Regions from separate parts of the Alkalihalobacterium alkalinitrilicum genome, predicted to be linked through region 1. Evidence: riboswitches for the same ligand, from Rfam matches in the RefSeq annotation. Region 1 holds a riboswitch; each other region holds the start of a gene.
What was found. A riboswitch is a leader RNA that binds a small molecule or an ion and turns the genes downstream of it on or off. The one in region 1 is predicted to bind thiamine pyrophosphate.

Region 1 (10,705 bases):
AGAAGTCATGTTAGCACTTCGGTTAGAGGAGTTTATGGTAGGTACAGCCTATCTAGATGATGAAGTGTTACCAGAATTTAAAGATGCCTATGAATCTATTCCTGTATTATCCGACCGCTATCCATCGCAAGAAGTATTTTTAGCAGAAGAACCTGATTTTGCGTACGCTGGATGGGCAAGTGCCTTTCGTGAAGACAATATTGGAACTGTGGAGCAATTGCAAGAGTTTGGCATCAATGCTTATTTACATGAGTCTTCAACGATAATTGGTCCAACAATAGAAGATATTTATACTGATATCCGTAATATTTCGCGAATTTTTCATGTTGAAGAAAGAGGAGAAGAACTGATTGCTTCAATGAAGGAAGAGCTAGAAAAAATTAAGAATGACATCCCAGAAGTTACAGAAAAAAAGCGAGTGTTTGTTTTTGATAGTGGCGATACTGCGCCGTTTACCGTTGCCCAAAACTTTTTAAATTCATTAATTACATTAGCAGGAGCGGAAAATATTTTTAGTGATGTTGACAAAAACTGGGCAGAAGTTAGTTGGGAAGAAGTCGTTGACCGAGATCCAGAAGTCATTGTTATCGTTGATTATGGTGAAACAACGGTAGAGGAAAAGAAAGAATTACTTCTGCGTCATCCAGCTCTTGAAAATGTTACAGCAATTGAGAACGAAAATTTTATTGTGATCTCGTTGTCAGCAGCAGCAGAAGGTGTTCGTGCTCCATATGCGCTAGATATTCTAGTGAATGGGTTGTATAAATAATTGTTCAATCGTTTTTCATTGCTCAATCTATCAATTCATACTAAAATAATGGATAGATTACTAGCTAGAGAAGGGCATGAATAAATGATGTACAAAACGATATCAATCCTTATTTCCATTTTTATTATTTTATTTGTTTTGGTAGGTTCTTTAATTAAGACAACAGAAGTTGCTCCAGCTAATGCGAGAATGATTATTGACCATTCATTGAATGTTTACGTATCACCACCTTGTTTTAATGATGCTGAAGTAACCAACTTTTTAGAGGAAGTAACACTCCAGCAAGCCCTAGATATGGGTTATAACCCTGACTCTACCTGTACCGAAGATTCACTAGTCGGTGAATCGAGATCATTAATTACACAATTATTAGAAGGTATAGGGCTGCAAGCAGGGCAGTGGGACCAGGATGGTGAGTGGCAATAAAGTTATGTAGATTGAACCTTCAACTTTTCTATTTGAAAGTTGGGGGTTTTTTGGTTAGTTTTCCCCGCATCAACTGGCAGTAAAACCCCCACTTCAAGACTTAGAGGAATCGAAGAAGGATAAGTGGGGGATAAACTGCCAGTAACAAGTAGGAACACAGACTAAGTTCGCCACGTCCTGTGGCAACGTCTGTGTGACCCACCTCGTGTGGGCCCTCACTGATGGAAGTTTCACTTTATAATTCTAGTAAAGCTTGTTGGTAGGAAAGAAGATTTTAGGTACAAAAAGTTCTAGTAAAAGAAAAATAAGGCGAAAATAGAGAAATAAACACAGGTTGTTCCAGTAAAAGGAAATATGAGCTAATAAAGGATCCGATAGATACATAGAATTTCAGTAAAAGGAAGAAAGGGGAGCCAAACAAAGGAGAGTTATAGCTAATTAATTTAGTATTCTCATAGTAGGGATGGAGTTGGAAATTAGAGAGGGGGCCGAAGGATAGTACCTAGTACCATCCTCAGCCCCTTTAATCTCATTATGAATTACAGTTTTGTATAAATTTTACTTCCTTGCTCTTTAAATTCTTCTGATTTTTTGTCCATTTCTTCTTTTAATAGTGTCTGTTCATCGATTCCTTTTTCCTTTGCGGTTTGACGGAGGTCGTGAGAAATTTTCATGCTGCAAAATTTAGGCCCGCACATTGAACAAAAGTGAGCTGTTTTCGCACCTTCTGCTGGTAAGGTTTCATCATGGAAGCTCATCGCTTTTTCAGGATCAAGTGATAAGTTAAATTGATCACGCCAACGGAACTCAAAACGTGCCTTTGAAAGGGCATCATCACGCTTTTGAGCGTTAGGGTGGCCTTTAGCCAAATCAGCAGCGTGAGCGGCGAGCTTATAAGTAACGACGCCTTCTCGGACATCGTCTTTATTTGGTAGGCCTAAATGTTCTTTTGGTGTAACATAGCAAAGCATTGCGGTTCCATAAGAAGCGATCATCGCAGCACCAATCGCTGACGTAATGTGGTCATAACCTGGGGCAATATCAGTTGTTAATGGGCCAAGTGTATAAAATGGTGCTTCATTACAAATTTGAAGTTGCTTATCCATATTTTCTTTAATTTTATGCATCGGTACATGTCCTGGTCCTTCTACCATTACTTGAACGTCATGCTCCCAAGCAATTTTCGTTAACTCTCCTAGCGTTTCTAACTCAGCAAATTGAGACTCATCATTTGCATCCGCAATGGAACCTGGACGTAAACCATCCCCTAGAGAAAAGGCGATATCGTATGTTTTCATAATTTCACAGATCTCTTCAAAGTGTGTGTATAAGAAGTTTTCTTGATGGTGAGCAAGACACCAAGCAGCCATAATCGATCCACCTCTTGAGACGATTCCTGTTAAGCGATTCGCGGTTATCGGCACATAACGTAATAACACTCCTGCATGAATCGTAAAGTAATCAACCCCTTGTTCGGCTTGTTCGATTAATGTATCGCGGTAAACTTCCCACGTTAAGTCTTCTGCGACTCCATTTACTTTTTCGAGTGCTTGATAAATGGGTACCGTACCAACTGGAACAGGGCTATTTCGTATGATCCATTCTCTCGTAGTATGAATATGTTTACCAGTTGATAAGTCCATGATTGTATCAGCACCCCAGCGGATCGCCCACGTCATTTTTTCAACTTCTTCTTCAATGGAAGAACTGACCGCAGAGTTTCCAATGTTTGCATTAATTTTCACATGGAAATTTCGGCCGATAATCATTGGTTCACTTTCTGGATGATTGATGTTTGATGGAATGATTGCTCTTCCACTTGCCACTTCAGAACGTACAAAATCAGGCTCTAATCCCTCACGTATCGCAATAAACTCCATCTCTGGAGTAATGATCCCCTGTTTGGCATAATGCAACTGCGTTACATTTTTCCCTTGTTTGGCTCGAAGTGGTTTTCGATTTGTCGTATCAAATATTTTTACGGCTTTTGTTTTTTCTAAATCGATAAATCCATTATCTTCGGGTTTCACATTTCGGCCGACATAACATTCGACATCATCACGCTCCAAAATCCATGGTTTCCGGAGTTCTGGTAAACCTTTCCTCACATCTGCTTTGTAGGATGTATCTGTGTAAGGTCCAGTCGTGTCATAAACTCTAAATGGTTCATTCGCAATTTCTTCACCGTTAAACGAAGTGGGGCTTAGTTCTATTTCACGAAATGGAACTGATACATTTTTGTTTTTTTCGTTCACATAAACTTTCTTACTGTTTGGGAATGAGTTAAGAATTGACATAAAAAAATCCTCCTAAAATTTGATTGAGTTCTTGTTGCTCGAACCGATCCTGGAGGAGGGGACTTTAAATATATGTACAGAATAGTATATGTCTGTTTTTTTGCATGAAAATATTACTTACTTTACAAATGAACGCTCATTTATAAAGGGTATCATTAAACAGTACAAATAAAAAGACCGCTAGAAAGCGGTCGGATGGACATACGTATTCTACAAAATCCCTCCGCTAGCATTACCTAGATCAGGTTCACGGTCGACAACAGTATCAGTTGTCCTCTCAGCCCTTTGCTTGGAGCTCCCGTTTTCTTTAGTTGTACTATAAAACTAACATACATATTTTCAAAAGAAAACAGTACATTGGATCTATTTTCCTTTTTTTTTTATAAAAGGTGGCAGTATTCTTTATTTAGCCAAATAAAATTTTGAATTTTTCATGAATACGTTCGCAGTTAGCAGGAATTATGACAAAAAATAGCGAATATTGTTGTTAATTTTAGCTCTTTATTTCTGTAAAGTATTACTGTCGCATTAAAATCCTTCAATATGGGAGGGTTTTCTATCGATTAGCGTGAATGAGGAGGATGTGTAGGTTGACTAGGCCAGTTGGTGATATATCCTTACACAGCCTACCATATCCATTTTATTCAACTTTGCAAACGACAGGTGGCTATGATAAATTATGAATTATTGAAATATTAAGGGAACAGAAAAAAACTTTATAGGAGTTGGAGAAACAAGATGAGAGTAGCGAAATTCGGTGGGACATCAGTGGCGAACGCAGAGCAAATTCGTAAAGTGGCAGCGATTATTGGTGAGAACGAGGAAAGAAAGTTTGTTGTCGTTTCAGCACCAGGTAAGAGAGAAGCAACAGATACAAAGGTTACGGATTTACTTATCCAATTAGCCGAAGCTGTGCTAGAAAAAAGAGACGTTGACAATGCTCTTCGCGCAGTCGTTGGCCGTTATGAAGAAATCGCATTGGATCTTAATTTATCTAGAGATATTATTGAAACTATTAAAGCAGATTTACAACAAAGGGTTGCATTTGATTCTAGCCATGAAGGAAAATTTATCGATCAAATGAAAGCGAGCGGGGAAGACAATAATGCAAAATTAATAGCAGTTTATTTTCAAAGTATCGGAATAGAAGCTCAATATGTCAACCCGAATGAAGCGGGATTATTAGTAAGTGACGAACCTGGAAATGCTCAAGTACTTCCAGAAAGCTACGATCATTTATTTCAATTAAGGGAGCGTTCAGGTGTTATCGTATTTCCTGGATTTTTCGGGTACTCTAAAGAAGGCACGTTAGTTACGTTTCCTCGTGGTGGATCAGATATAACAGGGTCCATTTTAGCGGCTGGAGTTAAAGCTGATTTATATGAGAATTTTACAGATGTTGATTCTGTATTTGCCGCCAACCCTAAAATTGTAGAAAACCCTGTTAATATTAAAAAAATGACGTATCGTGAAATGCGTGAATTATCGTATGCTGGATTTTCTGTATTTCATGATGAGGCCCTAATGCCAGCGTTCCGCCAGTCTATTCCAGTTTGTATTAAAAATACAAATAATCCAGAAGCACGTGGAACAATGATTATGGCTGAGCGTGCTTGTGTAAGAAATCCAGTGATTGGAATTGCTAGTGATTCAGGTTTTTGTACATTGTATGTTCGTAAATACTTAATGCATCGTGAAATAGGTTTTGGACGCAGGTTGCTTCAAATTATTGAAGAAGAAGGCATTTCGTACGAACATATCCCATCAGGTATCGACGATACATCGGTTATTCTAAAACAATGTCAATTAGATGGTGAAAAAGAACAGCGTATTATTTCACGAATTAAAGAAGAATTAGATGTTGATGATGTGTATGTAGAACGCGACTTTTCGATGATTATGATCGTGGGTGAAGGCATGCATAATACCATTGGTCTTTCCGCACGTGCAACACTTGCACTCGCAAATGCGAACGTCAACATTGAGATGATTAACCAAGGTTCATCTGAGGTAAGTTTAGTGTTTGGAGTTCATCAAGAAGACGAAGAAAAAGCGGTTCGTGCACTGTATGATGAGTTTTTTGGAGCAGCTGACGAATCGATTGAATAAGGTGAATAAAAAAACAACTTAATGCTATGTAAAGTTATAATGTTTCACATTATATAAGAATGGATGCATCACTAATATCAATTGTGGTGTATCTTTTTATATTATGACTATGTTTAAGATCATTGTGATAACCGTTGATTTTGACACACGCCTTCAGTAAACTGAAAGGTTGAATTTTCAATAATGAGCCAAAAATCACCAATCAACATTAACAATCTTTTTTATCCCGTTTAACTGGCGCTAAGACTCCCACTTCAAGACTTTGAGGAATCAATAAAGGATAAGTGGGAGATGATTGAACACAGACTAAGGTCGCCACGTCCTATGGCAACGTCTGTGCGACCCACATCCTGTGGCCCTCAGTAACAACCCGATTGGTTCAACTAATATTCAGTGGGGGATGAAGGATAACCCCCACTGAATAAAGTTTCACTTTATAAGACCCTAAATATCGAAAGCGATTTTTGGGAAAGATTCCTTTTGATATACAGGAAGAGGAGCACGTTTAAGCTATAAACAATAATGTATACGAAAAATGACAAATAAATTTTCCAACCAGTAAACGTAAACACATTTAATTTTAATGCAATCCATTCTAACATTGTTGTTAATAAGGCACAAACTATAATGAATAGAACTGTTTGTTTGACGGAAAAAGCTCTAGGCTTAAAGTAATTTATCGCAAAATAGGCAAAGGGAAAATATCCGAAGAAAAAGATTAAAAAGTCAAAGATTTCATGTTCTGGAAGGTCCATAGTCTCATATAATTCGGCTGGGGGAACTGCAAGCGACATATCTGCAGTAAATACAAAATATACGTTCAGAGTCCATATTAAAAAAATTTCAAGTGCACTAAGGTGTCTAGGAATAACAAATAGTAAAATCCAGACAAACACTAATAAAATAATGACGAATATTTCATTTTCATCAAATTTTTCTGGTGGGTAAAGCAACATTAGGCATTCAGCTCTTTTTTAATTAAATTTCCAAGAATTTTTACGTATAATGCAGTCAATATAAAAATTCCTAGATAGCGTAAGAATTCGTAAAATGTGTTCCATTTAACGAATTCTAAAAAGCCCAATTTAATAAATAGTAATTCAAAAGAAACTAAACTAAATATAAAAAATGTAATAATGGTAGCTTTGATGAATAGTTTTAAATCAGAATAGAAAATAAAAATCGCCCAAATAACTAATAGCGGTTTAGCTCCAATAGAAGCTATTTTTTGTGTCCATAAACTCATTGCTTCATCAGGGCTTTGTGTTAGTTTTAAATTAATATTGATAATAACACCTGATAATTCAATGAAAATATTTGATGATAGATAGCATCCGATAATGCTTAACCCGTTCATTTTTCTTTTCAATATGAATACTGAAGTAATTAACAGTATGGTTAAGATTATGAATGTCCATAGTATTACCATCGTTTAACTCTCCTACCATGTCACTTATATAGTTATAGTATGGTTACTGTTATAGAAATTTATTACCTGTTTTCTTTATTATAGAGGTTGAATTTGACTGGTCGAAGGCGAACTGGTGTCAAATAAAATAGAAATTAAATAAAGACAAGAGCTGAGAAATGCCTCAGCTCTTGTTCATTTTGATCATCATCTTTTTCAACTCAGCAATTTCTTTTCGAAGTTCACGGACTTCATGTTTCGTGTCAACCTCGTCACTTTCGTTTTCATCTTGATTCGCTTTCTCAACATTACTTACGATAACACCAATAAATAAGTTAAACACGATAAATGTACCAACGAGAATAAAGAGGACAAAATATATCCACGACCATGGGACTTCTGCGAATATTGGCCGCATTACACCACTTGCCCATGATTCAAGTGTGACGACTTGGAATAGCGTTAATAAGGACAATTGCAGATTTCCAAAATACTCAGGTGCAACACCCGCAAACAACATCGTTCCAATAACGGCAAAGATATAGAAAATAATGCTCATTAGAATCATAATATTTCCAAGTGCTGGGATAGTTAATAATAACGCATCGACCAGTCTTCGTAATGAAGGAATGACAGAAATCGCTCTAAGAACACGAAGAACACGTAATATACGTAAGACGGTAATGAAATGTCCACCGACAAAGATATGACCTGCAGCAACAATTAGGAAGTCAAACCAGTTCCAACTGTTTTTAAAAAAAGAGTAGGTGGGACGCGCTGCAATCATCCGTAAAGCTATTTCAATCGTAAAGATCCATAATAGAGTGATGTCTGCGTAATAAAACCAGCTTGTATAAGTTTGATAAACAGATGGATACGTTTCAATTCCAACCACAATGGCGTTAATGATAATGAACGTAATGATCGTAGTTGTAAAAGCTTTATGATCAACGATTTTTGCACAATACTCCGAAATGCGATTCGGTATTTTTTTCTCCTTTGTTTGCTGTGACGCCATTTTTCTCCTCCAAAAACTTCTAATATCAATACAACACTACTTATTTTACTAGATTTTTATGAATAGGGAAAGTCACCAACCTTCCGTTCAACACTTTGCCATGCCTGAAACAAGATCGATTTGCTACAATGAGGGAAAAGGATTGATATGGAGGAAGAAGGACATGAAGCATTACTCGGTAATTATCGTCGGAGCAGGGTTAGCTGGTATTATAGCAGCAAAGAAGTTTGAGGAGCAAAATGTAAACTATCTCGTTTTAGAAAAAGGGAATAGTGTTGGTGGGCGAATGGCAACGAGACGTATGAATGGAGGTAGGAGTGATCATGGCGCTCAATTTTTCACGGCACGAAGTGAGAAAATGAAACATCTTGTAAAGCAATGGGAACAAGATGGTCTTATCCATACGTGGACGAAAGGTTTTCATCAAATGAAAAATGTAATGGAAATAGAGAGTCTCTCATTACATCAGGATGGATATCCTCGTTATGCAGGCAAGGGAGGTATGAATGCATTAACGCAGGGAATAGCAAACGGCTTGAATATTCAGCTTAAACATATAGTAGAGACGGTGCAGTGGGTAGAAGATAAGTGGGCCATAAAGGTCCGTGTAGACGGAAAATCACAGGAGCTAACCTTTACAGCAAACCGATTAATGTTAACATCACCTACCGCGCAATCGATAGAGCTACTTCATGGTGGAGAAATTCTAGTAGAGGCAAGTGTAATGAAAGAACTAGAAGAGACAAGTTATTTTCCTTGTTTGTGTGCGATAGTTGCTTTAGATGCACCAACGAATATACCAAAACCAGGAGGAATACAAATCAAAGAGGGAATTATTTCATTCCTTGGTGATAATCAACAAAAAGGCATTTCGGATACAACGGTCGTTACGATCCACGGAAATGAATATTGGTCACGTGAACATTATGATCAAGATGATCATGTTATTATAGAAACACTAATTAAAGCGGCTCGTCCTTTACTTGGTGAAGGAAACATTTTAGATAAACAGTTAAAGCGTTGGCGTTATTCAAAACCAGATAAACTCCATCCAGAAGAATTTGTGGCTTCAACTTTACCTGGACCTATTGTTTTTGCTGGAGATATTTTTAAACGGGGAGCAGTCGAAGGTGCTATTCTTTCAGGGTTAGCGGCAGCAGAATGGATAGTAGAGGAAAGGGACTGAAACTATGAAATTTTAGTAGGTACTTTTCTTATATCAATATGAAGGTCATGATATCATAGGTAGAAATGAGAGGGTATTAATTATGAATGTAAGTGATAATTTTGAGGAATATGATAATCCTGAGTTGTACGATTTTGAAAACGATACTTTTTTATTAGATTTGCCACTCATTAGAGAGTTTGCAAAACAAGTTGAAGGTCCTGTTGTTGAGCTAGCTTGTGGTACGGGGAGAATTGCCATTCGGTTAGCTGAAGAAGGAATTGAAACTGTAGGAGTTGATTTTCATAAAAAAATGTTAACTAAAGCTATCGAAAGCGAAGGAAAGGGAACTAGAATTAAGCTGGGTATTGCAAGATTGTACCAAGTTAGATTTAGGTCTACAAAGCTCATTTATCTTCATGGTAGGAAATTCTTTTCAACACTTTTTAACGAATGAAGCTCAAGACGAGCTACTCGACTCGGTTCATCAACATTTGGAGGGAAATGGTATTTTTTTGTTTGGTACGAGATTTCCTTCTAGAGAAGAGCTTATGCAACCTGAGAAAGAGGAGTACTGGCGATCTTATTATATACCGTCTGGTGAGAAGGTAAATGTTTATACAGTAAGTCACTATGATGATGTTAAACAAATCCAAACGTATAAGACAATTAGAAGAAGTGCGGAAAAAGAAGGTCTGACACAAATTCAATTACGCTATGTGTTTCCGCAAGAGATGGAACGTCTATTACAACATCGTGGATTTACGATTGTCCTACAATATGGGAATTGGGATAAAGCACCTATATCCAATAATAGTAGCCAGTTGATTTACATTTGTAAAAAGAAAAGTTGAATCTAAAATCGCCTTCAATATCTTTACGAAAGATGTTGAAGGCGATTTTTTTATCCTGTATCTACTGGCAATAATACCCCTACTTCAATACTTCGAGGAATTAAAGAAGGATAAGTGGGAGATAAACTGCTAGTAACAACTAAATGAGCACAGACGTTGCCACGTTCTGTGGCAACGTCTGTGAGATCCACATCGTGTGGGGGAAGAGGTAAACCTTCAGTGATTGAAGTTTCACTTTATTATTTTGTTTCTATAAAAATTTGTCCCAATTCTTTTGCTCTTGTTGATGAGCGTTTAACACAAGCCGTGACTGCTTCTTGGAATTGATAGGAGGCGAGCACACCTAATGCGGCTTCGGTTGCACCATTAGGACTCATGACTTCTTTATAAAGCTGTGCAGATGTCTTAGAAGTAGACTCTAGACGTTTTAATGAACCTTTTAATGTTTGAATGATTACTTCTTTTGCTTCTTCATCGTCTAATCCAAGATCCTTTGCTGCGTTTTCCATAGCTTCAACAAAATAATAAATATATGCAGGGCCACTTCCAGCGACACCTGTAAACGCATCTTGTTTGTCTTCCGGAATGATGTGAACTGTTCCGATTGCTTTAAATAGTTGGGCTGAAATATCTGTATCTTTTTCCGATGCGAAGATTCC
Region 2 (10,705 bases), 2.9 Mb from region 1:
TGGCGTCTTTTTCACGCTATTTGAGATAAAAGAGATAATTTCATTTGCATCCATCATTTTCATTGTTCAAGCCTCCAATAATATTTCATTTCAAAGTTTATAAGAAAAATGTCGCAGGAGGACGATTGCCCTGACGAATTTTTCCGATGATATGATTGTATCAAAAAAGCTAACATACCTCTATTATAACTTCCCACATTCATGAAAAAATTCTCTTGAATAGTTAAAATCTTTATCAAAAAAGCAGGAATTTTAATAGGAAATGACGAATTTTTATTCATCATAACGCTAGGAGGACGAACAATGTCTATTCAAACAGCTGATTTACACGACGCACATGGAGATCAATTAATACTTGCCGAACCTATTTTTCAATTTTTTGGACAGAAGAAAACATTCGAAGGTCCAATATGTACAGTACGTGTTTTCGAAGACAATGTACTAGTTAAAAAAGCGCTTCAAGAAATACCAGAAGGAAGTGTTCTCGTTGTTGACGGGGCCGCTTCGAAAAAATGCGCTTTAATGGGAGACAACTTAGCTGAAATTGCCGTCTCTCGTAATTTAGCTGGCGTGATTATTAACGGATGCATTCGTGATTCTGCTCAAATTGATAACATGAATATTGGTGTATTCGCAATAGGAACCACACCAATTCGAAGTATTAAAAAAGGAGAGGGAGAAACGAACATTCCTGTCCAATTTGCAGGAGTGAATTGGCACCCTAATCATTATGTGTACGCAGATAGTGATGGAATCCTAATCGCAGAGAAAAAAGTAGATTAGTTTTCCCACCACAATAAGTGAGTTACCAAATTAATACACGAGGAGTACCTAATAAGGTGCTCTTTTTCCATGTTTATATGATAAAGGTATTGTTTTAATGTAAGAGAGCAATTTTTTTTCAGTTCTATCATTTCAATTTGACAATTTTGATTTTTCGTAGAATGAAATCCATACGATCATTTCTTTTTAAAATTTGTAGTAAACATTCATTTTATTATAAAAGGTTTCTACCAAAAAAAAAGAGGCTAACACCGAAGAGTTAGCCTATCAAATATATTTAAATTGATGAGAGAGTTGTGTTAAATTACCAATTTATGAAAATTAGTTTTTTTGAAATTGAGCTTCTTCCGTTGAACCTTTAAGAGCTGTTGTAGAAGAAGTACCACCAGAAACAGTTTGAGACACTTGGTCAAAGTAACCAGTACCTACTTCACGTTGGTGACGAGTAGCTGTATAGCCATGCTCTTCAGCAGCAAACTCAGCTTGTTGAAGCTCAGAGTAAGCACCCATACCACGAGTTTTGTAGCCACGAGCAAGTTCAAACATGCTGTAGTTAAGAGCATGGAACCCAGCAAGTGTAACGAATTGGAATTTGTATCCCATTTTTCCAAGCTCTTGTTGGTACGTTTCAATTGTCGCTTTATCAAGATTAGCTTCCCAGTTAAATGAAGGCGAGCAGTTGTATGCAAGCATTTTCCCAGGGAATTTCGCATGAATTGCATCAGCAAATTGCTTCGCTTCTTCAAGGCTTGGTTTAGATGTTTCGCACCAGATAAGGTCAGCGTATGGAGCATATGCTAAACCACGTGCAATCGCTTGGTCAATACCAGCATTTGTACGGTAGAAACCTTCTGGAGTACGCTCACCTGTAATAAATGGAGCATCAACTGGATCAATATCACTTGTAATTAAATCAGCTGCATCTGCATCTGTACGAGCAATTACTAATGTTGGTACACCAGAAACGTCTGCTGCTAGACGAGCTGATACTAAGTTACGTACAGCTGTTTGTGTAGGAATAAGTACTTTCCCACCTAAGTGACCACATTTTTTCTCAGAAGCTAGTTGGTCTTCAAAGTGAACTCCAGAAGCACCAGCTTCAATCATACCTTTCATTAGCTCAAATACGTTTAGCTGTCCACCAAAACCAGCTTCAGCATCAGCTACGATTGGCGCAAAATAATCAACATCGCCTTCGCCTTCCATATGTTGAATTTGATCAGCACGTTGTAAAGAGTTATTAATACGTTTAACAACTTGTGGTACTGAGTTTGCAGGGTATAAACTTTGGTCAGGATACATATGACCAGCAAGGTTAGCGTCCGCTGCTACTTGCCACCCACTTAAGTAAATCGCTTTTAATCCAGCTTTCACTTGTTGAACCGCTTGCCCACCAGTTAGTGCACCAAGTGCATTTACGTAAGGCTCTTCATTTACAAGCTTCCAAAGTTTTTCTGAACCAAGTCGTGCTAATGTATGATCAATTTGTACAGAACCACGTAATTTTACTACCTCTTCAGCTGAATATGGACGCTCAATGCCCATCCAACGCGGATCAGTATCCCATTGTTGTTGTAATTTTTTTGCTTCCTCTTGAATGTTTACTTTTGCCATAATCTCCATCTCCCTTTTCTTCAAAAAATTTTAAATTATGACTGAGTTAACAATATCTTAGTACCTCATTCACAATTAATTTCGTTTCAAAGATTAATTGTTTTCTAGAAGTTCTTTAGGTTTAAGATACGAAATACCTCAATCAACTTCACTACCAGGTTACCTAATTTCTTGAACTACTTAATCTGTATTATTACAGTTTGTTGTTTACACCCTTATAATATAACAGCATTTCAGAAAACACAACTACTTTTTTCACTTTTTTTCCTTTTTAATTAAAAGTCCCAATATTCAATTTATTAACTGTTTAGTCAAAAAACTTTTCTTTAATTTACTGCTTCTTTTTTTCCTCCTCCTTTATCCATTGGTAAATACACTTTTGAATACTTTACTTTCTTTTTGGCTTATCAATCTACCTCTTTTTTTGAAATCGCTATCAAAAACCATCTATATAATACAAACTAATTCAATCTCACCTTTCATGTGTTCGGACTACTGTTATATTATATTAATATCTAGAGAAGCTGTTATGAAACAGAATATTTCACAATAATGGAGTACTTCACACTTTTTAGTTGAGTTTCTACTGTAAGTGTGTTACTTTGTTACACAGACGTATAAATAATTTAACAATTTAAAATTTCCACTAGGGGTGCTTTTTCAAAGCTGAGACTGGCAATGCCTAAACCCTTGAACCTGATCTAGATAATACTAGCGGAGGAAAGTGGATAGTCGGACCATTGAGATAAATAACTTCTCAGACATTTACTTGTTAGCAACTGACTATTCAACCACTCCCTCAACTATAAGGAAGTGGTTTTTTTACGTGTTTAGAGAACACTTCCTCAAAAGTTATTTATGTTTCTTTAAATATTTACTATTTGAAAGGAGTGAATTTTTTTGACAGAAACTTCAATTATCTCATTACTAAACCAGGTGAATGACCGTAAAGGAGAGATTATTGATTTAGCCAAAACTTTAATTCGTTTTAAAACACCCAGTCCTCCAGCGCGGAACACAGATGAAGCTCAAACATTTGTTTCTACATATTTAAAAGAATTAGGTTTTTCTATTGATAAATGGGATGTATATAAAGGTGATCCTAATGTCGTTGGTATCCTTTCTGGATCAAATTCAGACGAATATAATAGCCTACTCATTAACGGTCACATCGATGTCGCTTCAGTAGAAGAAGGAGAACAATGGGATCAAGATCCTTTTTCCCCTGTTGTAAAGGATAATATTTTATATGGACGCGGTGCAGCTGATATGAAAGGTGGTCTTGCAGGCTCACTATTTGCAATAAAACTACTAAAAGAGGCTGGGATAAACCTTCCTGGGGACTTAACCTTTCAATCCGTCATTGGTGAAGAAGTCGGTGAAGCGGGAACACTTGAGTGTTGTAAAAAAGGATATAACGCTGATTTTGCAGTCGTTGTCGATACTAGTAACTGTCAAATTCAAGGTCAAGGCGGTGTTATTACAGGCTGGATTACGATCCAAAGTCCACAAACGTTTCACGATGCGAATCGGCGCAGTATGATACATGCAGGTGGTGGTTTATTCGGAGCTAGCGCAATTGAAAAAATGACAAAAATTATAGATGGACTTAAACAATTAGAGCAACATTGGGCCGTTACGAAATCCTATCCTGGCTTTCCACCTGGAATGACGACGATTAACCCAGCTGTCATTGAAGGAGGACGCCATGCGGCTTTTGTTGCTGATCGTTGTGCTCTTTGGATTACGGTCCATTTTTATCCTAATGAAAATCATGACGACATCGCGAAAGAAATCGAAGAGCATATTCTTCACGTTGCCAAAGCTGACCCTTGGCTAAGAGAGAACCCACCTACCTTTCAATGGGGAGGGGCATCGATGATCGAAGACCGTGGTGAAATCTTTCCGTCCTTAGCTATTGATGAAAATCATGCTGGCCTACAAACACTAGCTAATGTTCATGACGTTGTATTCAGAGAAAAAGTAACAATTGGAATGTCGCCAACGGTTACCGATGGCGGTTGGCTCGGTGAAGCTGGTATTCCAACAGTCATTTACGGTCCAGGAAAACTCGAACATGCACATGCAGTAAATGAACAACTCTCTATCGATGAGCTAATTCAATTTACAAAAGTAATGACAAAATTTATTTATGATTGGTGTCATACGAAGAAATAATCAAAGGAGTGATTTGATGTTATTTACAGAACGTTTATATGAGAAAGCAAAACCGATTTGGGAAAAAAATCATAAGCACCCATTTGTTCAAGGAATTGGGCATGGAACATTAGACATTGAAAAATTTAAGTTTTTTATGCGTCAAGATTATTTATATTTAATCGATTATGCCCGTTTATTTGCTTTAGGTAGCTTGAAAGGAGGAGACCTTAAAACGATGTCCACTTTTGCTAAGTTACTTGATTCTACTTTAAATGTAGAAATGGATTTGCATAGACAGTACGCACGTCGCCTCGGTATTAACGATGATGAGCTTGAAACAACAAAAGCTGCTCCTACTACTTTAGCTTATAGCGGATATATGTTAAACGTGTCACAAAGAGGATCCCTTGCTGAACTAGTCGCTGCTGTCCTTCCATGTACTTGGAGCTATTTTGAAATTGGAACTGAACTTAGTAAAATACCTGGTGCACTTGAAAATGAAACATACGGTGAATGGGTTAAAATGTATGCTTCTGAGGAATTTGGGGAATTAGCGGATTGGTTAATTACTTTAATGAACGAATTAACAGAAGGAAAAACAGAAGCAGAACTAGCAAACCTCGAAGAAATTTTCCTAAATACAAGTCGATATGAATATATGTTCTGGGATATGTCTTACAACATGGAGATGTGGCCAACAGATGAGGAGCAATAATGTTCTCACATTTGACCACGTTTCATTTTCCTATAAGGGAATAAAGAAAGAAAAGACTTCTCCAATTTTAAACGAACTATCATTATCAGTTAAAGGTGGTGAATTTGTCAGCTTATTAGGCCCAAGTGGATCTGGAAAAAGTACTATATTTCGCCTAATCACAGGTCTAGAACAACCTACAAATGGAGCGATTTCCCTTTATGGTCAAGAGGAAAATAACCGTTTAGGTAAAGTCGGTTACATGCCGCAACAAGATATGCTACTTGATTGGCGAAATATACTTGACAATGCGTTCCTACCTCTTGAAATAAACGGCTTTACGAAAAAAAGCAAAAAAGAACATGTTCTTCAACTACTTGAGGAATTCGGCTTAAAAGGTTACGAGTATGATTATCCACATCAACTTTCGGGTGGGATGAGGCAACGAGTCTCTTTTCTACGAGCAATGCTAGGTGGTGGTGACCTTTTACTTCTTGATGAGCCTTTTAGTGCATTAGATGCAGTGACTCGTCTTTCAATGCAAGAGTGGCTATTAGAACAATGGGAGAAGCTTGAAAAAACTGTCATTTTTATTACTCATGATGTCGATGAAGCATTATTTTTATCGGATCGAATTTTCCTCTTCTCCCAATCACCACTTACGAGCTTTAAGGAAATTCAAGTACCCTTATCTCGACCAAGAACATTAGAAGACTTGCTATCACCTGAGCTTGCAAAAATAAAAAAAGATTTACTCCAAGAATTACGCAAGCAGGTGAAGCTATGAAACAATTAAAGTATTACATGAGTTCGGTTATTCTTTTACTCCTTCTTTTTTTAGGATGGGAAATCAGTGCAATCCAATTCAATAAACCGTTTATACTGCCTTCGCCAACGCTCATATTAGCAAAAATGGTCGAACTTCATGATGTACTGTTTAAAGTACATTTACTAGCAACGTTAGAAGTTGTTCTAATTGGCTTGTGTATTTCGGTTGTATTTGGGGTTGGTCTTGCCGTTTGGATGAATATGAGCCAGCTAGCAGAAAAAACATTTTTTCCACTCGTCATTGCCTCACAAACCATTCCGATTATCGCCCTAGCACCGATTTTTGTATTGTGGTTTGGGTATACAATTTGGAGTAAAGTCGTTGTAACCGTGCTTATTACATTTTTCCCTATCACGATTGGAGCATTTGATGGTCTTCGTTCCACGAGTAGAGATCATATCGATTTATTACGAACGATGGGAGCGAGCCGCTGGCAAACCTTTTTTAAAATTCAAGTACCTACTGCACTTCCATATTTCTTCTCTGGTTTAAAAGTTGCTGTCACTTTAAGTGTCATTGGAGCAGCAATCGGTGAATGGTTAGGTGCAAATGCAGGTTTAGGGTATTTTAGTCGTAGAATGATGACTCAGTTTGATGGTGCTGGCGTTTTTGCCCCGATTGTTTGGTTATCGATCTTAGGGATCACGTTATTTTTACTAGTTAAAGCATTAGAAACTTACTTACTTAAATGGAGGAATAAACCATGAAAAAATTATCAATGTTTGTCCTGTCTCTTGTTACAGCATTCAGCTTAGCAGCTTGTGGAGGCGATACCCAACAAGAGGAAACAGAAGAAGCTCCAGGAAGTGAAACTCCTGAAACCACTGAAACTGAAGAATTAACGAGCATTGACATCATGCTCGACTGGTATCCAAATGCTGTCCACTCGTATTTATACGTAGCACTAGAAGAAGGATATTTTGAAGAAGAAGGATTGGATGTAAATATCGTTTTCCCTGCAAATCCAACAGACCCGATCAACTTAGCAGCTTCAGGTGGAGTTACGCTCGGAATTACATATCAACCTGATGTTATTATGGCTCGAACGATGGATGTCCCAGTTGTTTCTATTGCGGCAATCGTTCGTTCACCTTTAAACCATATGATGGTGATGGCGGACAGTGATATTGAATCTCCCGCAGACTTAGAAGGAAAAACTGTCGGTTACCCTGGGATTCCTGTAAATGAACCCATTTTAAAAACAATGGTTGAAGCAGATGGCGGAAATTATGATGAAGTGAACTTAATTGATGTTGGTTTTGAATTAGGTTCTTCCATTGTTAGTGAACGGGTCGATGCTGTAATTGGAACTTATATTAATCATGAATATCCAGTATTACAACACCAAGGACATGATATTCGTTATTTTAACCCTATTGAGTATGGCGTCCCTTCTTATTATGAATTAGTCATTGTGACTAATGAAGACAATTTAGAAACGAAACGTGACGAAATCGAAGCGTTTTGGCGTGCAGCAGTGAAAGGCTACGAAAAAATGAAAAATGAACCGACAGAAAGCCTTGATATTTTATTTGCCAATCAAGATCAAGCGAATTTCCCACTTATTCGTGATGTCGAAGAACAAAGCTTAGAAATCCTCCTTTCCAAAATGGAAAGTGAAAATGAAAGCTTTGGAAGTCAATATGAGGAATCATGGCAAGAAGTCATTGACTGGTTAGTAGATGCAGGACTTATTGTAGATGCTCCTGAAGTTGATACGATTTTTGAAGACATAACTGAATAAATACGTAGAAAAAAGCTGCATCATTCGGTGCAGCTTTTTTAACTCTAGAAAATTTATATTCCTTCAACAAGATTATAATCTCTTTTTCAACCAAGCAAATAAGATGTTTCCATTCTCTTCATCCGCTTCAAACATGAGTGAATATTGATCTAAATAATATTCATACATCCATAGATCTTCCATTTCATTTCGTTCGCTTACATCTGGAGTACCTAATGCTTTTTTTAGCTTAGATGCATCAAGATCTTCATCTTCTGTAGACAAAGCGATTGCCACTAATTGATTCGTTTCAGGATTTATAAAAAAGGTTGCATCGTCGTATCGAAAAAATTGTCCACCCTCGTAATAACCTGTATCAATTGCAGTACCTCTTTTAGATAGTATTTCATCTTTATTTGTACCAATACGAAATTCTATATCATCTAACTGTCCGTCTAAACCTTTTTCAATCCAACTAAAATCAACAATATGTTTATCCGTCTTTTTATTGGCCGCCAATACGACTCCATCATCAACTTTTTGTTCCTTAGTCGATACTATTTTGCTGTTTTCCAAAGGTGTAGTTAATTTCTCATTAACTAATTCAACTGAAAACAACATAACAATAATAAACATCGTGATCATTGATAATTTAAACATACGGTGACTCATAATCTGTAATCCCTCCAAAAAACATAATAATGAAAGTCTCTTATTTTGATTTAAGCTATTTTTAAAAATCTAGACAATTCTACTTGCTTTAGCCAGTAGTCAAACGAATAAATAGCTCTTTCCTTTAAGTTTAAGGATGTTAAAAACAATAAGTTATCGAATAAAAACTTTTCTTATGCTCCCCTTTTGTTACCTGTTTACCCTATCTTACTCAAAAATATGCCTATACCGAATTACTCTTTATTGTTAGACGAAGATTGATTATAAGGTTACAAATTGTGATCTCTTACAATTATGTATATAATAGATTAGAAAATAATTAAGCTTTTTGAAAGGATTGAAATTCGTGAGTTGGAATGATGAAGCAACAAATTTTTTAGAAGAAATATTAGCACCAGTACCCGTATTTGTTAGACCGATGGCTAAAAAAGGAATTCAAGCAAAAATTAATGAATTAGCAAATGGTGAAGAAGTGACAAAAGACCATGTCATTCGAGGATATATCCTTGCTTCACCTGGCCCAATGCAAAAGCGTGCAGTAGCTACATTAAAGAGTAAAAATATTGATTTAACTCCATATGAAGACTTACTAAAGTAAGGTGAGTACATACACTGGTTATTAAAGGGAGGTCTTGTTAAGATCTCCCTTTGGTAATGGTTACGCTTAATAAGAAACCGCTTTCTTTAATAATATTATATTCCTCGTTCAACTTGAATTCCCCTGCCCATCAGCCAATTAATTTCCAGAAAAATTTTTAACTCTATGTTTTTGTATGAAATTGCATTACAATTAGTAGTATGAATTTTCTAAATAAAATGTCAAAGGTTTGGTTTAAGGTGAAACAACACTCTATCCATAAAGGATGGTTTATGCTCATCCTCATCGTATTAAGTGTGCTAGCATGTCTCGGTTTTGGCCGCTTTTCGTTTGGTGTTATTCTACCATTTATGAAAGACGGTTTAATGTTAGATTACCGAGAAACAGGTTTAATTGCCTCATCGATATTCTTGGGGTATTTAATTGCCGTCCTATTATCTGGTTTTTTTGTATTACGTTTTTCAGCAAAAAAAGTGATCATTGTTTCACTTTTAATTATCGCTACCGGAATGGTTATCACAGCCAATGCTCAGCATTTTTGGGTCGCCTATATAGGCAGTTTTATTACGGGTTTAGGGACTGGAGGTTCTTATGTTCCTTCATTAGGTCTCATTAGTCAATGGTTTTCTCCTAAAAAAAGAGGAATGGCCATGGGAACTGCCATGGCTGGGTCAGGGATTGGTATGGTTTTTAGCGGGTTTGCGGTCCCGGCCTTAGTTGTGATAAGTTCGGACCAAGGGTGGCGCTTAAGTTGGTATTTGCTTGCCTTTTTAGTTATTATCATCGCTCTAATTAATTCGATATTTTTAAAAAATAAGCCTGAAGAAGTTCAACTGTTACCAATTGGTGCTATTGAAAATAGGAATGAGCACCAACACCATGTTGAAACTTCCTCGAAGCCAAGTATTGTATATCGTAACAAAACACTTTGGTTTATTGGTTCTATTTACTTTTTATGGGGTATGAGTTATTTAATATTCTCAACATTTCTCGTAGATTACTTGATTACTGACGTCAACTTCACTAGTCAACAAGCTGGTCAGTTTTTTGCAGCAGCTGGGATTGCTAGTATTATTAGTGGCTTTTTATGGGGAACAGTCTCAGATAAAGTTGGTAGAATGTTGTCGTTAATGATCGTATTTTCCACACAATTTCTGATGTTAATGGGACTTAGTTTTTCTACCGATAGCTTTTTCATTTTCATGCAAGTCATTATTTATGGAACGACACTATGGGGTGTGCCTACAATAATGAATGCAAGTGTTGGAGATTATATCGAAGCAAAGTTTATTCCTGTTGCGATGGGGTTTGTAACGATATTTTTTAGTGCTGGTCAACTCGTCTCCCCTGTCGTCACTGGATTTTTAATTGACTATACTAACTCCTATTTAAGTGCCCATCTATTATCGGCAATCACTTGTTTAATATGCGGGTTAGGATGTTATGCACTCTTTTATACAGAACGGAAGAAAACAACCAATCTTAAACTTGAAATGTAGTAACCTATATTTCTTTTTTGCCAGTTTTCAAATAGGACTTAGCTACAGAACGGACGGAGGAGTTCAGGACTGACATCGAATGGCACATTGCTTCTTGTACAGTTTCGGCTCCTTCTTCTTCCCAGTAACTTAA
Region 3 (10,705 bases), 200 kb from region 1:
CTGAAACCGGAAGATTTACAAGGAGACCCATTAAAAACCCTTACACATACTCGTATACCATATGTTGAAATTGATACAAATGATGATTTAGATGCAATTGTTGATGATGTTTTAGCAGGACAAGCTGCTTTGGTTGTGGATGGATTGGATCAAATTATTTTAATGGATACGAGAACATATCCAGTAAGAGGTCCTGAAGAGCCTGATACCGAACAAGTAATTCGTGGAGCCAAAGATGGATATGTAGAAACGCTAGTTGAAAATGCAGCTTTGACTCGTAGAAGAGTTCGTGACCGTACGTTAAGGATCGAATATAAACGAGTGGGGAGAAGGTCAAAAACAGATTTATGTATAGCGTACATAGAAGATATTGCTGATCCTAATATTGTCGATAAAATTAGTCAAGCGCTTGATTTAATTGATACAGACGGACTACCAATGGGAGATAAAACGATAGAGGAATTTATTTTCGGGCAACATTATAATCCCTATCCAATGGTACGGTATTCAGAGCGTCCAGATGTCGTTGCCTCTCATTTATTTGAAGGACACGTTGTTATTATGGTCGATGGTTCTCCGAGTGTCATGATCACACCGACAACGTTTTGGCACCATTTACAACATGCTGAGGAATACCGTCAAAAACCAATCATCGGTGCAGCTTTAAGAGCTGTTCGTTTTACAGCTGTATGGGCATCAATTTTTTTACTACCTCTTTGGTATTTATTTGCGACAAATCAACACCTACTTCCAGAAATGTTAGCTTATATTGGACCGAATGATGAAGGGCAAGTCCCTATATATGTTCAATTTTTATTAGCGGAAATTGGTATAGAAATGTTGAGAATGGCTGCTATCCATACGCCTAGTGCGCTGGCGACTGCACTCGGGTTGGTTGCTGCGATATTAATTGGTGAAGTTGCTATTGAAGTAGGCTTGTTTTCACCAGAAGTTGTTTTATATCTAGCCGTTGCTGCTGTGGGGTCATTCGCAACGCCAAGCTATGAATTAAGTTTAGCCAATAGGTTAATAAGAGTGCTTTTATTAATAAGTACTGCGATATTTGGCTTAGGTGGATATGTAGTTGGAGTTGTCTTATTTATTCTTTTATTAACAAGTATGAAAGGTTTTCAAACACCATATTTATGGCCGTTCCTGCCTTTTTCCTACCGAGGGTTTCGTGATGTTTTATTGCGATCACCGATTCCGTTAAAAAATCGAAGACCAACTGGAATACACCCACTTGATCCTGATCGTTAATCTTATTAAATTCAAAAAAAGTAAGCTAAGCATATGCTTAGCTTACTTTTTTAAATCGAAATCTATTTGATAAAAGTCATCTTTAATAAATATTTCTGATTTATTAATAGCTAGGTTTTCGGTTGCAATGACGAGTCCAATCGGTGTTTCTTCATTCGCATTAACGATTGTAAACGGTACATTATATTTATTGGCTTCTTTCACATAATTTGAATAAAGATGATACGATAAGTTTCCGTTAATGTATATGCGAATGTTATGAGCGGTATTTAAAATGGTCACTGCCTGGTCATACATTCCCTTATGAATTACTTGACGTTTCGTTAAGGCAAGGTGAATACGTTCAATAATGGTAGTTAAGAATAGATTACGTTCTTCTGATTTAATTTCAGGATTGCCGTATAGACCACGGTTAATAATATCTTTTAGTTTATCTTCCATGTTACACTCCTTTATTTTATCTCCTTAACTTGCGCAAAGACTCCCACCTCAAGGCTTTGAGGAAATAAGGAAGACAAAGTAGGTGTTAGGCCTCCAGTGACACCACAATAGGTTCTAGATAACATTGATGGGGATGAAGGAAAATCCACACTCAATGAGGTTCACTTTATCTCCTCTTACTTTAGTGTCTTATTCATTTTTTTTTCACATATAGATGAAAAAAGGCTTGTTTCACTATTAAGAAGGAGGAACAATAATGATTAATGGCATGGTAGGAATATTTTACAGTATTTTTATGGGATTCGCCATTGGTGGATTAATGATATCAAAAAGAATAATGCCAATTCGACTTCAAGTGTTTCTTGTCACTATGTTTTTTGCATTTACCGTTTATTTAGGCTATATTATCGGTCGCTTTGTGTCAGTATTTTCTCTACAATTCATTGAAATATTAGTCGGTCTTGTCACTCTAGCTATGGTCGCACTTGCTTTCATCCATTTTCATCCGATGATGGGTTACTTTCATCGACAGTCACGAGTGTTATGGGGTGTATTGTTTTTTTTATTTTTGTTATTTGGTATCGAATGGAAAATAAGAGAGGTAGGCATTTGGCTTCATTTCATTTCTGTTCTCTTTTTTTATTTTTCCATCCTGTTAGGACAACTTATTCAATATGAAATATTACAAAAAATATGGAGATTTGAATTTATTTCCTATTTACCATTATTATTTTTTATGTTGATAGCGATTTTCAAATTTTTCTAATTTTACCAATCGTGTTTAACGTCTTCAATGGATGATACAGCGTTTTGAGATTCTTCGTGTTCTGAGTTAAATAAACCAATAAAAGCTAAAATAAATCCAACAGCTATTAAAACAATAGCTAAGACAAATGATTTCTTTTTATTTATACAATAAACTGCGATAATTACTGCACTTACTAGTACAAGTAATCCTAAAATAAAATAAGTAAAGCTGTCCATAAATGAGTCCCCCTTATAAAATGTTCTCTTTATATGTTAGAACAAATAAGGGCTTTTTTATGTGACAAATTAATAAACAATTGTATATTGAAATATTTGTTGATGAAATAGAAGTTGATATAATGTGTAAGGAGGGTGATGATAATGAATACGTTCTATGATGTTCAACAATTATTAAAAAAATTCGGGACATTTATTTATACAAAAAATCGAAGTGTAGATTCCTTAATGATGGAAGATGAAATTCGAGAGTTGTACGAATCAGGGATGGTTGATAAACAGTCATATCAAGCTGCTTTGCTTATTCTAAAGAAAGAACAACGTGAGCAACAGAAAGGTTGATTAGATGGTTACAAAATGGTTTGTCGGGGTAGACCTCGGCGGTACAACAATCAAGTTAGCGTTTGTCGATCCGTATGGAGATATAATATTTAAGGGAGAAGTTCCAACAAATACAACTAATGGTGGAACAAATATTACAACTGATATAGCAAAATGGATTGATCAAGCGTTAGAACACCTAGGAGTTTCCAAAGATCGGTTACATTCAATTGGAATGGGAGCACCTGGGTTTATCAATATGGAAACAGGATATATTTATCAAGCCGTTAATATTGGTTGGAAAGACTTCCATTTAAAAGATCGTTTAGAAATGGATACAAGTCTTCCAGTAACAATTGACAATGACGCTAATATTGCTGCTTTAGGTGAAATGTGGCGTGGTGCTGGTAATGGAGCTAAAAATTTATTATGTGTTACTTTAGGAACTGGAGTTGGCGGAGGGGTTATTGTGAATGGTTCAATCGTACATGGAGTAAATGGAATGGCCGGTGAAATTGGTCATATTACAGCGATACCAAAAGGTGGATTTCCATGTAATTGTGGAAAAGCGGGTTGCCTTGAAACAATCAGTTCTGCAACAGGAATATCTAGAATAGCTAAAGAATTTGTCAGTGATTTTCCAAATAGCTTGTTAGCAAATGGAAATATAAATGCCAAAATGGTGTTCGAAGCGGCTGAGAAAAACGATGAGTGTGCCTTGAAAGTCATTGATCATATTACATATTATTTAGGGTTTGCACTTGCTAATTTAGCCAATTCCCTTAACCCTGAAAAAATAGTTATTGGTGGTGGGGTTTCTAAAGCTGGTGAAACATTACTGAAGCCATTAGAAAATCACTTTCAGTTATTTGTGTTACCCCGAGTGGCCCAAAGTGTTTCCATTGTACCAGCAACATTAGGGAATGATGCTGGAGTTATAGGTGGGGCTTGGTTAGCTAAGACAAAAAATAGGTAAAAGGTTTATCGAAGGCAATTAACGGTAAATAACCGTTAACATATAATAATATTATCAACGTAGAGAAATCGTGCATTGAATCGCACGAGAGTTAGAAAACTAAATCTAATTTAGTTAAGTTAAAAAGGGGATTTTCATATGGAAAAATATCGAGTTGAACGGGATTTAATTGGTGAAAAAAAGGTTCCATCAGAAGCGTATTATGGAATTCAAACGATGCGAGCAAAAGAAAACTTTCCAATTACAGGATATCCGCCGCATCAGGAATTAATTAAAGCGTTCGGATATGTAAAAAAAGCAGCAGCTTTAGCCAACCGTGATGTTGGAGCATTGAATCCACAAATTGCTGATGCAATTGTAGAAGCTTCTGAAGAAGTAATAGAAGGTAAACTCAATGACCACTTCATCGTAGACGCTATTCAAGGCGGGGCAGGTACGTCCTTTAATATGAATGCAAATGAAGTAATTGCGAATCGAGCGATTGAGTTTTTAGGTGGTAAGAAGGGCGAGTATATAAAAGTCAGTCCGAATACGCATGTAAATATGGCTCAGTCAACCAATGACGCTTTTCCGACAGCTATTCATATCGCCTGTTTAAACTTAGCTAAAGGTTTGACAAAGGAACTTGAAGATTTAATCCAGGTTCTGTCAGAAAAAGAACAAGAATTTGATAGTGTCATTAAAATGGGTCGTACTCACCTTCAAGACGCTGTCCCTATACGGTTGGGACAAGAATTTGGTGCTTATCGTCGAGTCATTACTCGCGATTTACGACGCCTAATGGGATCTCTAAATGAATTATATCAAATTAATATGGGAGCAACGGCAGTCGGAACTGGTTTAAATGCGTTACCTGAGTATATTAAAAAAGTGGCCAAGTATTTAGCTGACATCACTCATTTACCTTTTAAAACAGCAGAAGATCTTGTGGATGCTACGCAAAATACAGATGCTTACACCGAGTTATCAAGTGCTTTAAAAATATTAGCAATTAATTTATCGAAAATAGCCAATGATTTAAGATTAATGAGCTCGGGTCCTCGAACAGGGTTAAATGAAATTAATTTACCTGCACGGCAACCAGGATCATCCATTATGCCAGGGAAGGTAAATCCTGTTATGTGTGAAGTGATTAATCAAATTTCGTTTCAAGTCATTGGAAACGATCATACGATTAGCTTAGCTTCGGAAGCGGGACAGTTGGAGTTAAATGTAATGGAGCCAGTATTAGTATTTAACTTGTTACAATCATTATCAATTTTACAAAATGGTATAAAAGTATTTAGACAATATACAATTGAAGGGATTACAGCTAATATTGAAAGGTGCAGAGAAATGGTGGAAAGAAGTGTAGGAATTATAACAGCCATTAATCCACATGTAGGGTACGAAACTGCAAGTCGAATTGCAAAAGAGGCTATACAAACAAATCGTCCAGTTCGAGAAATTTGTATTGAAAGAGGCATACTTTCAGAAGAAGAATTAAATGAAATTTTAGAACCAAAAGAGATGACGAACCCTGGAATAGCAGGGGCTAAATTTATATATAATTAAGGTATAAGAAACTTTTATTTGACAAGGGGTGCTCAGCATTCCTTGTCAAGTTAATTTAAACTGGCACTAAGGCTCTACATCAAGGCTTTGAGAAACCAACAAAGACTTAATGGGACATATTACACTTAAAGTCAAACTAAATTCACAACGTGCTTGGAGTGTGACTTCATGTCGTGCGAGCCCCTAGAATGGAATGAAATTTCACTTTATCACATAAGTTTACTTTTAGTGTATTTTTATTGAGCAAACTGAAAAAACGTGTAATAATGAAAATTACGATTTAGAACAAATTTTAAAAGAAGAAGTTTAAACGGAGGTTCGAATGAAAAGTAAATCTCTGTTTTTCGTATTAACCTTCCTTATGATTTTTACTATTGGATGCACTACGAAAGATAATGTCGTATTAAATCACCCTCAAAAAAACTACAACTTGATTGAAAAAAAATTAGGTGTAATGAAAGAAACTATTTTCCATACCCCAATTCAAATGAATCCGTATAGCTTTGTTGAAATAAGTGGTTGGTATGATAGTCAAACGATTTTGTTGCTAAGAGATGAAAATGCGATTTCTTATTTAGATCTAGTGAATTTAAAGACAAGTGAGACAGTTGAATTCTTTCAAATCGACGAGCCTATTCTTTCGGTTGAAGCAAACTATGATTATTCCTACTTTGCTGTTCAAACATCAACTTATGAGTTAACCTCGCCTCTTTATTTTATTAATAAAGAAGGAGAGTTGGTTTATTCATTAAGTGAAGTGGGGGAAGAATTTTCTCTCTTTTGGAATCCTTACAATCATGATGAACTTATTATTATTTCATTCCTCCCTGATTGGGATTACGATGTTTATCGTCTTAATTTAAAAGAAGAAAAATTAGTTCAACTAGATCTTGAGAAGATGTATTTTCAATGGATCAATGTAGATGAAATAGCATTTCTGGAATGGGCATCTTTTGCTCCAAGTTTTTATGCACCGATTTTTAAGTATAATTTAAATACAAACGAAACAGAAAAGTTTTTAGATGAAGTCATTGCTTTTTTTACTTTTGCTGATACTATTCTCGTAGCTGTTTCGGTTGATTCGTTAGAAGCCGAAAATTCGATTTATCAGATCTATCAAAACGAAGATATGATTGGAGAGTTAGAAATTCCGACGTTAAATACGTACTCTGAACAATGGTGGATTCCATTTCATGAATATGATGCAAATGAGCATTTATTTTATTATTTAAAACCGTTATATAGTGGTGATTTTTTCAGTTATGATGCTCCTTATGAATTAACAAAGTACAATGTTGAAACGGGTACAGAACAAAAAGTAGTTGATGTAGATCTTCAATCCCCATTAAAGCTTTCACCTGATGGAAAATGGATGTTGTATGGGAATCAATATGAATGGTTAATTAATTTAACAAATAAAACAAAGCATTTCCTCTTGGAATGAAGGTAGGGTAATGGTTGTAATCTATAAAAATTGTGTCATAATGAAAGGAAGAACATTATTAAAAAGTTTATAGTGTGACTAGGGGTGCCTATCAAAGTGGGCTGAGAAAAAGGAACCTTTTACCCTCGAACCTGATCTGGTGATCCCAGCGTAGGAAAGTCGAAGATTTGATTTACTTATCAATATCTAGCCGTAATCCGTCGTTGGGTTACGGCTTTATTTAATTTTTAGAGGTAAAGAAGGGAGACAGCTAGAAAATGAGAGAGTTTAAACTTTATACAATTACTGGTGAAGAATTTCATCAGGGTCGTGATTTAATAACAGTAATGGAACAAGCGATTATCGGTGGGTCGGATATCATTCAATTAAGAGATAAAACTAATTCAAAGAAAGTGGTCTTTGAAAAAGGAAAGCAATTACGAGAGTTAACGAAAAAATATGGAGTAACGTTTATTGTTAATGATCATATTGATGTGGCACTCGCCGTGGATGCAGACGGTATTCATATTGGGCAAGATGATTTACCGATTGAAGAAGCAAGAAAAATAGTAGGGAAGGACAAGATAATTGGACTTTCCACTCATGCGATAGAAGAAGCTAGAGAAGCTGAACGTGCTGGTGCAGATTATATTGGTGTAGGTCCGATTTTCCCGACTAAAAGTAAAGTCGATGTTGTAGATCCTGTTACGACTGATTATATCCGTCAAGTCGTAAAGGAAATCACGATCCCTTTCGTAGCTATTGGTGGAATTAAGCTTCATAATGTCGATCAAGTGTTAGAGGCTGGAGCAACTCGAATTTGTGCTATTAGTGAAATTGTCGGAACTGATGACATTAAATCTGTTTGTCAACAATTCATTCAAAAAATTGATCAAAAGGTGAAGGTGTAATGGAATTATATATTAATGGTGAAACGGTTGAATTAGAAGTTAAAACACTTATAGATATTGTAAAACATTATGGATTAGAGAAAGATTTAGTAGTAACTGAAGTAAATGGAGAAATTGTTGATCGGAGTAATTGGGAAGATACAATGGTTGAACCTGGAATGAAAATTGAACTAGTTCACTTTGTAGGAGGCGGATGATTATATGAATAATAATGATAAATTCATCATCGCAGGAAAAGAGTTGTCTTCACGTTTCTTTATTGGTACAGGGCGATACCCTAATCCGTTTGTACAAAATGAAGCCATAAAAGCATCTGGTTCTGACGTTTTAACATTTGCCATTCGGCGTGTGAATTTAGAAGCTCCAGATGAAGATGCGATCTTACAACACTTAGAAGGTCAAACGTTTACGTACTTACCAAATACATCAGGAGCCAAAACAGCGGATGAAGCGATCCGGATTGCTCGTTTAGCGAAAGCAAGTGGGTTAAGTGATTGGATTAAGATCGAGATAAGTGTCAATGAAAAAACGTTATTACCTGATCCAATAGAGACTTTAAAAGCAACAGAAGTTCTTGCAAAAGAAGGTTTCGTTGTACTCCCTTATACTTCGGACGACCCAGTCCTGTGTAAGAGGTTAGAAGAGGCTGGTGCGGCTGCCGTTATGCCTGGAGGAGCACCAATTGGAACGGGATTAGGCATTCTAAATCCTTATAATTTATCGTTAATTGTTGAAGAAGCTAACGTTCCGATTATTGTGGATGCGGGACTAGGATCGGCAAAGGACGTAGTTCAAGCAATGGAGTTAGGTGTTGATGGAGTCTTAATGAACACACCTGTTGCAAAAGCAAAAGATCCTGTAAAGATGGCAACAGCGATGCGCTATGCTATAGAAGCTGGTAGAATGTCTTATTTGGCAGGTCGAATTCCGCAAAAACGATATGCTACAGCGAGTAGTGCTTACGAGTCGTTGATCTTGAAATAGAAAGAGTGGATTTATATGGGAGAACGGATTGTCGTACTAGGTGGGGGTATTATTGGTCTTGCGACAGCTTTTGAGTGTCAAAGACGAGGGCACGACGTTACAGTGTTAGAAAAAGTGGCTTGTGGTGGTCAAGCTTCAGGTGCCGCCGCAGGAATGCTCGCACCATTTTCTGAAATTGGCGAAGACCCAGATGATTTCTTTAGACTTTGTCTTGAGAGTTTAAGGCTATATCCAAAATGGCAAGAAGATGTTAAGGACATATCAGGTATTGACTTTGAATACAGTAATTCTGGAAGTTTACACTGTGTATACCATGAAGCTGATCTTCTTGCTCTTGAGACGAGACTACAATGGCAAGGGCAGTTTGGTGCAACAGCTGAAATCCTTTATGGAGAAGATTTATTTAAGTTAGAAAAAGAGTTATCACGTGAAATGATTGCCGCGATGTATTATCCAGAAGAAAGTCATGTGTATGCACCAGATTACGTAAAAGCTCTCGAGGAAGGCTGTCGAAAACTAGGTGTGAAAATTTTTGATCATTTAGAAGAAGTGCATCTAGAGCGTTGGCAGTCTGAAATTAGTGTCTGTGCCAAAAATGGACAAAAGTTCTCTGGGGACCGTCTAGTTATAAGTAATGGTGCGTGGGCGAAAGAATTAGAAAATGTGTTTGGTCTCAATATTCCTGTTTACCCGATTCGAGGGCAAATTTGTGCATACAACATTCCCGTGGGTAAGGTAAAACATATAATTTATACGAGCCAAGGTTATTTAGTTCCAAAAGCAAACGGAACACTTGTTAATGGGGCTTCCGAGGATATTGCGGGTTTTGACACTACGGTAACAGAAAAAGGGATTCGTAGATTAACGAATTGGAATAAAAAAGTATTACCTTTTTTAGAAAGTGAAGTTCCCTTTCATACGTGGGCTGGACTTAGACCTGCTACTCAAGATGGCTATCCATTAATTGGTGGTTTGTCGAATGTACCTGAGATCATTTTCGCAGCGGGTCATTATCGAAATGGTATTTTACTAAGTCCTGTCACAGCACATATTGTTGCAGATCTTCTCGATAAAAAACAAGAAATAGTACCGTTAACTTCGTTTGCACCTGAGCGTTTTAGTTAAAAGGAAGGTGAAATAAGTATGAACAAAGCATTAACAATTGCAGGATCTGACAGTGGTGGAGGAGCAGGCATCCAAGCTGATTTAAAGACTTTTCAAGAATTGGGAACGTTTGGTATGAGTGTTATCACCGCATTAACTGCACAAAATACATTAGGAGTTCATGGTGTTTTCCCGCAAACAGCAGAGGCCATAGAAGCTCAATTAGATGCTGTGCTTTCGGATATCGGCACAGATGCAGTAAAAACAGGGATGCTCTTTTCTCCAGAAATTATTGAATTAGTTGCTGACAAATTAAAACAATACAACGTGGAGAACATCGTTGTTGACCCAGTAATGATTGCTAAAGGTGGGGCTTCGTTATTACAAGATGCGGCTGTTGATGCACTCGTGACGAAACTTCTTCCGCTGGCTACAGTTATTACTCCTAATTTGCCAGAAGCAGCAAAAGTTTTAGGGATAAAGGAAATGACAACGTTAGAAGAAATGGAAAGTGCAGCCAAAAAATTACACGGTCTAGGACCGAAATATGTGGTCTTAAAAGGTGGACATTTAGAAGGGGATACAAAATCTACGGATATTTTATACGATGGACAAACAATCACCTATTTAGAAGCAGAACGGGTTAGTACAAAAAACACACACGGTACAGGTTGTACCTTTGCAGCGGCTATAGCGGCCCAGTTAGCAAAAGGCGATGAAATAGCAGATGCTGTGAAAACGGCTAAG

Region 2: another riboswitch for thiamine pyrophosphate. It lies ahead of BK574_RS25360 (acetylornithine deacetylase); the one in region 1 lies ahead of thiC (phosphomethylpyrimidine synthase ThiC).
Region 3: another riboswitch for thiamine pyrophosphate. It lies ahead of thiE (thiamine phosphate synthase); the one in region 1 lies ahead of thiC (phosphomethylpyrimidine synthase ThiC).

Annotation. Positions count from the first base shown of each region.
Region 1 is NZ_KV917368.1:2,373,194-2,383,898, reverse strand. It holds gene BK574_RS11165 (ABC transporter substrate-binding protein) at 1-769, shown strand, start outside; gene BK574_RS11160 (hypothetical protein) at 854-1,195, shown strand; gene thiC (phosphomethylpyrimidine synthase ThiC) at 1,735-3,492, opposite strand; TPP riboswitch at 3,694-3,804, opposite strand; gene BK574_RS11150 (aspartate kinase) at 4,231-5,601, shown strand; gene BK574_RS11140 (hypothetical protein) at 6,557-7,030, opposite strand; gene BK574_RS11135 (ion transporter) at 7,194-8,027, opposite strand; gene BK574_RS11130 (NAD(P)/FAD-dependent oxidoreductase) at 8,191-9,213, shown strand; gene BK574_RS29060 (methyltransferase domain-containing protein) at 9,296-9,649, shown strand; gene BK574_RS29055 (hypothetical protein) at 9,612-10,046, shown strand; gene proC (pyrroline-5-carboxylate reductase) at 10,286-10,705, opposite strand, start outside.
Region 2 is NZ_KV917368.1:5,233,283-5,243,987, reverse strand. It holds gene dapD (2,3,4,5-tetrahydropyridine-2,6-dicarboxylate N-acetyltransferase) at 1-63, opposite strand, end outside; gene rraA (ribonuclease E activity regulator RraA) at 304-783, shown strand; gene aceA (isocitrate lyase) at 1,105-2,397, opposite strand; TPP riboswitch at 3,036-3,137, shown strand; gene BK574_RS25360 (acetylornithine deacetylase) at 3,298-4,575, shown strand; gene tenA (thiaminase II) at 4,592-5,272, shown strand; gene BK574_RS25350 (ABC transporter ATP-binding protein) at 5,259-6,038, shown strand; gene BK574_RS25345 (ABC transporter permease) at 6,035-6,787, shown strand; gene BK574_RS25340 (ABC transporter substrate-binding protein) at 6,784-7,824, shown strand; gene BK574_RS25335 (DUF4309 domain-containing protein) at 7,897-8,475, opposite strand; gene BK574_RS25330 (DUF2621 family protein) at 8,822-9,073, shown strand; gene BK574_RS25325 (MFS transporter) at 9,292-10,572, shown strand; gene BK574_RS25320 (HPr family phosphocarrier protein) at 10,577-10,705, opposite strand, start outside.
Region 3 is NZ_KV917368.1:2,573,277-2,583,981, reverse strand. It holds gene BK574_RS12360 (spore germination protein) at 1-1,260, shown strand, start outside; gene BK574_RS12355 (YueI family protein) at 1,303-1,701, opposite strand; gene BK574_RS12350 (hypothetical protein) at 1,958-2,467, shown strand; gene BK574_RS12345 (hypothetical protein) at 2,470-2,685, opposite strand; gene BK574_RS12340 (YqgQ family protein) at 2,830-3,027, shown strand; gene BK574_RS12335 (ROK family glucokinase) at 3,032-3,982, shown strand; gene aspA (aspartate ammonia-lyase) at 4,121-5,536, shown strand; gene BK574_RS12325 (YqgU-like beta propeller domain-containing protein) at 5,859-6,980, shown strand; TPP riboswitch at 7,051-7,154, shown strand; gene thiE (thiamine phosphate synthase) at 7,238-7,870, shown strand; gene thiS (sulfur carrier protein ThiS) at 7,870-8,067, shown strand; gene BK574_RS12310 (thiazole synthase) at 8,072-8,854, shown strand; gene thiO (glycine oxidase ThiO) at 8,870-9,979, shown strand; gene thiD (bifunctional hydroxymethylpyrimidine kinase/phosphomethylpyrimidine kinase) at 9,998-10,705, shown strand, end outside.